Linked DNA regions of Halioglobus japonicus. Each later gene encodes a partner of the first gene's protein in a complex. Links are inferred from orthologs where the notes say so. Each region holds a gene or a part of one and is shown on either strand. Other genes may lie near its edges. The genes, in order: BST95_RS11860 and sdhC.

Region 1 (3,287 bases):
TGAATCACAATCGGCACGACCTTGTCGCCGTCGGTATCGTTGCGACGCTCCTGGCGTGCTCGCACACTGCCCTCCACTACCGGAGATACAATCTCCAGATGTGAGGGGTTAAAGGCCAGGGCCAGGTGCACCTCGCCGCCAGGGGTCATCACGTTGGAGGAGAAACCCTGGTGGTACTTCACGTCGCCAGAGCTCTCGTACTCGGCTTTACCTTCGAATTCGTCAAACAGGTCTGCCGGGTTCTTACCAAAGGTGTTTACGAGTACATTCAGGCGCCCGCGGTGGGCCATGCCGATCACAATTTCCTGCACACCGTAGCTGCCGGAGCGCTGGATCATCTCGGCCAGCATGGGAATCAGGCTCTCGCCGCCTTCCAAGCCAAAGCGCTTGGTGCCGGGATATTTCGACCCCAGGGACTTCTCCAGGCCCTCTGCCTTGATCAGGCGACGCAGCAGCGTGAGCTGAACCTCGGCGCCAAAATCAGGTGCGCTGCGCACTGACTCCATGCGGGTCATAATCCAGTGGCGCTCATCGGTGTTAACGATGTGCATAAACTCAGCACCGATGGACTTACAGTAGGTGCGTTCAAGGACATCGTGGATTTCACCGAGAGTGGCATCCGCTTTGCCGATGTGCAGGCTGCCGGTCTGGAAGACCGTATCGAAGTCGGCTTCAGACAGCTCGTGGAAGGACAGCTCGAGGTCGCGCACATGTTCGCGTTCCGCAATACCCAGTGGGTCGAGGTCCGCCTTCTGGTGACCGCGCTGACGGTAGGCGGAAATCAGCTGCACCACGCGAACCTGCTTGCGCTCGTATTCGGTGGCCTGGGAATCGTGCTGCACGGTGGCTTCGGTGCGTACACGCATCTTGCTGATCTGGGCAAAACGATCGCGCACGACTGAGTGGGGTATGTCCTCAATCTGGGTGTGATCGGATTCCACCCGGGGCAACTTGTCAAAATATTCGCGCCACTGTTCAGGCACGCCGTTCGGGTCCTTGAGATAGGACTCGTACAGGTCTTCTACATAGGTGGCATTGCCACCAGCAATATGAGAACTCCGCCATAGGAGTTCCATTGAGCTCTCTTGCATTTCAGCCCTTCCGGAGAGGAGGTTAATGCCCGTCATTGGGCAGATATATCCAGAGTTTAGCAGTGACTGGCCATGGTCGCCGATAAGACCAAGGTCTAGCCCCCTAAAAAAGTGTGCCGCTGCATCGGCAGCGGCGAACTAAAACACAAATGGCTCTCTATTACAGTGACTTATGCCACAAAGGCGATCACTGAATGGCGCGATATCAGGATGCGCGGTTGCGAGAGAGCAGCATGTGCTTGATGTGCCCGATGGCGCGGGTCGGATTGAGACCCTTGGGGCACACGTTTACGCAGTTCTGAATGCCGTGACAACGGAATACGCTGAACGGGTCGTCCAGGTTGGCCAGGCGATCACGGGTAGCGGTATCGCGGCTGTCCGCCAGGAAGCGATAAGCCTGCAGCAGGCCGGAGGGGCCCACAAACTTGTCGGGGTTCCACCAGAATGAGGGGCAGGAGGTAGAACAACAGGCGCACAAAATACACTCGTACAGACCGTCGAGCTTTTCGCGCTCTTCGGGTGACTGCAGGCGCTCAATGCCCGGGGCTTCAGATTCATTCAGCAGGTAGGGCTGAACCTTCTCGTACTGGCTGTAGAACAGCGCCATATCGACCACCAGGTCACGAACCACCGGCAGGCCGGGCAGCGGGCGAATAACAAGCTTATTGTTCTTCACAGTCTCAGATAGCGGCGTGATGCACGCCAGACCATTCTTGCCATTCATGTTGAGGCCGTCAGAGCCACAAACACCTTCACGACAGGAGCGGCGGTAGGCAACCGTCGTATCCTGGGACTTAATCAGTTCCAGTACGTCGAGCACCATCAGGTCTTTACCAGCGGTGTCTACCAGGAACTCCTCCATTTTTGGCTCAGAGTCGGCTTCTGGGTTATAGCGGTAGATACTTACATTCAACATCGATCAAAACTCCTAGTAAGTCCGTGCCTTGGGCGGGAATGCTTCAACGGTCTCGGGTTCAAAGTTCACATCACGCTTACCCACGCGCTTCTCGCCGGGGTAGTACATGGAGTGACACAGCCAGTTCTCATCATCGCGCTCCTGGAAGTCGTCGCGAGCATGCGCTCCGCGGCTCTCCTTGCGCCCCTCAGCAGTAATCGCGGTCGCTTCTGCTACTTCAAACAGGTTGTGCAGCTCCAGGGCTTCGATGCGGGCCGTGTTATAGGCCTGGCTCTTGTCCTCGAGGTGAATATTTTCGATGCGGCCGCGCAGGTCAGCCAGCTTCTCAATGCCTTCAGCCATGAATTCACCGTTGCGGAACACGCCGAAGTGGTTCTGCATGGTGTTTTGCAATTCTTTGCGAAGGTCGGCGACCTTCTCGCCACCGGTGGAATTGTTCAGCTTATCGAGGCGGGACATGGCCTGCTCAATATCGGTCTCGGAGGCGTCGCTCATCTCAATGCCGTCTTTGAGGGCATTCTCGATAAACAGGCCAGAGGCGCGGCCAAACACCACCAGGTCCAGCAGCGAGTTGCCGCCAAGACGGTTGGCACCATGTACTGATACACAGGCCACTTCGCCACAGGCGTAGAGGCCTGGAATGATCACATCGTTGCCGTTGGCGTCCTGGGTCAGGGCCTGGCCGTGAACATTGGTCGGGATCCCGCCCATCATATAGTGACAGGTGGGTACCACGGGTACGGGCTCTTTCACCGGGTCTGCGTGGGCAAAGGTGCGCGACAGCTCACAGATACCGGGCAGACGCGACTCAAGCACATCTTCGCCGAGGTGATCGAGCTTGAGGAACACGTGATCACCCTCGGGCCACAACCGCGGCCTTCAATAATTTCCATGACCATGGAGCGGGCCACTACATCGCGGCCGGCCAGGTCTTTGGCATTCGGGGCATAACGCTCCATAAAGCGCTCGCCGTCTTTATTCACCAGGTATCCACCTTCACCGCGACAGCCTTCGGTGACCAGCACACCCGCGCCGGCAATACCGGTGGGGTGGAACTGCCACATTTCGATATCCTGCACGGGATAACCGGCGCGCAGGGCCATACCAATACCGTCACCGGTATTAATGTGGGCGTTAGTGGTAGAGGCGTAGATACGGCCGGCACCACCAGTAGCGAAGACGGTCGCCTTGGATTTCACGTAGACGGTTTCGCCGGTTTCCATGCAGATAGCGATGACACCCACCACTGCACCGTCCTGGTTCTTTACCAGATCGGTGGC
Region 2 (3,234 bases), 2.3 Mb from region 1 along the record:
GATAACCGCTGAAAGCATCTAAGCGGGAAGCCCCTCCCAAGATAAGTTCTCCCTGGGAATTTAATTCCCCTGAAGGGCCCTTGAAGACTACAAGGTTGATAGGCTGGGTGTGGAAGCGTTGTGAGGCGTTGAGCTAACCAGTACTAATTGCCCGTGAGGCTTGACCATATAATCCAAGTTATTTGCTCACCGCCAGGTGAGACAAAAGAAGACAGTTGGATGTTGTGACAAGTCCAGTGTTGAGAAACACGAAGAACAGACAGTTTGATTTACCACCCTATTTGTTGAGACGAGGCAGCGCAAAGTGCGCGTGAGACCAACGACAGCAAGCCAGTTTGCCTGGCGACAATAGAGCAATGGAACCACCTGACCCCATCCCGAACTCAGAAGTGAAACGTTGCATCGCCGATGGTAGTGTGGGGCTTCCCCATGTGAGAGTAGGTCATCGCCAGGCTTCTAAAAAAGAAAACCCCAGTAGTGCTTTGTGCTACTGGGGTTTTGTTTTTTAGGATGGGTTGATTCTCTGCCCCGTTAAGCAACCCGCAGGGTTGCCATGTGACGCAGCCTGTTCACCAGCCGTGAACGGCGAAGGGGTGCCGCAGGCATCGCGAAGCGATTGCGAGCACCGCTCGCAACCCAATGTAGGTCATCGCCAGTGGCGGAGGCGCCCCCCGTTCTAACCCAAAATCCCGCCAATCGAATCGAATGTTCCCATTCACGTGTGTCGGTTGTCCATTCAAGCTCGCATTTAATGATACAATGTATCATTAAATGCGAGGCGGCAAGCTTTAGATGTTGGCCGGCGTTACGAATCTCAAACACCCGAGCGAAGAGGATTGACATGGCTGAGAAGTCCCAGGGATCTCGCAAAAGCACTACCAATGGAACCGACATGCTTGTGTATGGAGTTACGCCCTACAAACCTAAGCGCAAAGAAGAATATATGAGCGACGCACAGCTCGCCCACTTCCGGACCATTCTTGAGAATTGGAAACAGGAACTCATGCAAGAGGTGGATCGCACAATTCACCACCTGCGTCATGAAGCCGGAAACTTACCGGATGCCAACGACAGGGCCAGCCTCGAAGCAGACTTTGGGTTGGAGTTGAAGGCTCGTGATCGCGAACGAAAATTGGTTCGTAAAATTGACATGGCGCTCGAGCGTATCGCCCAGGGCACCTATGGTTTTTGCGAAAAAACAGGTGAAGAGATTGGACTTGGCAGGCTGGAAGCGCGGCCTATAGCAACGATGTCTGTTGAGGCTCAGGAACGTTATGAGACAACCGAGCGTCATTACGGTAGTCGCTAACTCCCCCCGATTAAAGGTGGAATTCGACGAATTTGTCCGCTGGTTTCGAACCTCCTGACGAATTATTGACACAGGGCGGGCAAAAAGTGGTCCGGTGGTACTTTTTTTGACCAGCCGCACTCAAAATCGAGATGCGCAAAGCCCCACTTCCCGCTATGATATGCCCCCCTCGAGTACTGGGACATCCACACATACAGTATGACGACACAAGGTATTCATCATGACTGATTCTCGCCCTGTTGACCGCCCGGTCAATCTTGATCTGGCGACTATGAAATTCCCCATTACGGCCACTGCGTCGATCCTGCACCGGGTCAGCGCCGTCGTCATCTGGGTGGGTTTCGCATTTGCGCTCTACCTGCTCTGGACCATCCAGGCTTCACCCGAAGGCTATGCATCCGTGGCCGCCATGTTTGCAGACAGTTTCCTCGCCAAGTTTTTTGCCTGGGGTTTCCTGACAGCACTGGGCTACTACTGCATGGGTGGCTTGAAGCACATCATCCAGGAAATGGGCTATTTCGAAGAATTTGAAAGCGGCCAGAAAATCTCCTGGCTGGCGATTGGCCTCGGCATCGTACTGAGCGTGGTAATGGGAGTCGTGATATGGGCGTAAATGAGTGGATTTTCCAGCGCGTCAGCAACCTGCTGATTATCGCATTCGGTCTGTGGCTGATTGCCACTGTTATTAGCAGCGGCGGTTTCACCCAGGAAGCGCTTGCTGGCCTGCTTGGCTCCACAGTATTCCGCGTGTGGGCCATGGTGACGCTGTTGTTTGCTGGTCTGAATTCCGTGCTGGCAGGTTGGCAGATTGCCGGTGATTACGCTGAGAAGTTTGGCATTAACCACGGCCTGATGGTGTGGGGTACTGCCATTGTCAGCGCAGCTTACGTCGTGATTGGAGCGATGCTGCTGTTTTAACTAGATTGGGTGCACGGCTGTGCACCCAGCTTTCATGCTCGGCCGCGCCGGTTCTGTGCGCGGCCAGTCAACATTCTTGTTACAAATCCCACTTTACCAGCGTGAGCGTATCGGCAGGTACATTCATGACGCTGGCAATGTGCTCGCGCGCTTCATCTTCAGAGCCAAAGTGACGTTCCTGATCGTACAGGCCCTTGTACATGTTACCGTTCTCATCTTCAAAACGAGCCAGCTGAAATTTGTCGCCGCGCTCGCCGCGGCCGCGGATGGGATAATACTTAACCTGCATGTGGATACTCCGTGTCGTTGAGTCGTGCCCCAGGGCAAGACAACTGCTTTTCGAGGCTGCGAATTATACAGCGAAATCTTGCCGGGCGTGAGTCATGTCACAACAGGGGTAAATCACCGACCGAGCCGATGCATATTGGTCAGGAACGGCCAGCCCAGTGACACATACAGGGCATCGAGACTGTCTTCAGTCCGACCATAGGCCAGGTAGATCGGCCCGATCGGTGAGTCCAGGGCCACATAAACGCTGCCCGCGTTCTGGAAGTCACCACTGCTTACCTCCGAGCGTTCTGACCAGAGTTGTCCGCCCTCGATCGATGCGCCGACGTAAGCGGGCATATCAAAGGGCAGTACCGAACGCTCAGACAGACGATACTGGTACTGTGCCATGGCAAAGGCCATCTGCCGCCCCGAGAAGTAGTTCTGGGTGAGACCGGAGAGGTTGAACAGGCCGCCCAACTGGAAGTAATTATTGGGCTGATTGGGCGCATCCAGTGATTGGCCGGTTTTGCCCGTCAGAATCATGGTGTGTCTGCGGTGGGTGAAGGCCGCCTGGCCCAGTGCCTCCCAGCGCTCATAGTTTGCGTCCGAGCCGAGGTCCTTACTGTATGCCTGGTAGTCGGCGTACAGGAACTGCCCCTGGGTGGGGAAGAACACGTTGTCCATGTTGTCGTAGCGGATGCTGGCAATCACTCCGCCTTCATCGAACGATCCCTCGG

What was found.
Region 2: the proteins of BST95_RS11860 (region 1) and sdhC are in contact, whole or in part, in a solved structure (PDB 1NEK), measured with the Escherichia coli proteins. The link is inferred for Halioglobus japonicus from one-to-one orthologs.

Annotation. Positions count from the first base shown.
Region 1 is NZ_CP019450.1:2,502,747-2,506,033, reverse strand. Bases 153-3,117 are described here. They hold BST95_RS11860 (succinate dehydrogenase iron-sulfur subunit), read right to left. Parts: upstream 2,008-3,117; coding sequence 1,297-2,007; downstream 153-1,296. Other genes in these bases: BST95_RS11865 (2-oxoglutarate dehydrogenase E1 component), read right to left, coding at 153-1,076. Also shown: more of BST95_RS11865, read right to left, coding at 1-152. UniProt on the Escherichia coli protein: Two distinct, membrane-bound, FAD-containing enzymes are responsible for the catalysis of fumarate and succinate interconversion; the fumarate reductase is used in anaerobic growth, and the succinate dehydrogenase is used in aerobic growth.
Region 2 is NZ_CP019450.1:178,917-182,150, reverse strand. Bases 314-3,225 are described here. They hold sdhC (succinate dehydrogenase, cytochrome b556 subunit), read left to right. Parts: upstream 314-1,529; coding sequence 1,530-1,922; downstream 1,923-3,225. Other genes in these bases: BST95_RS00875 (patatin-like phospholipase family protein), read right to left, coding at 2,630-3,225; BST95_RS00880 (hypothetical protein), read right to left, coding at 2,307-2,516; sdhD (succinate dehydrogenase, hydrophobic membrane anchor protein), read left to right, coding at 1,913-2,227; dksA (RNA polymerase-binding protein DksA), read left to right, coding at 842-1,309. In the rest of the region: more of BST95_RS00875, read right to left, coding at 3,226-3,234. UniProt on the Escherichia coli protein: Membrane-anchoring subunit of succinate dehydrogenase (SDH).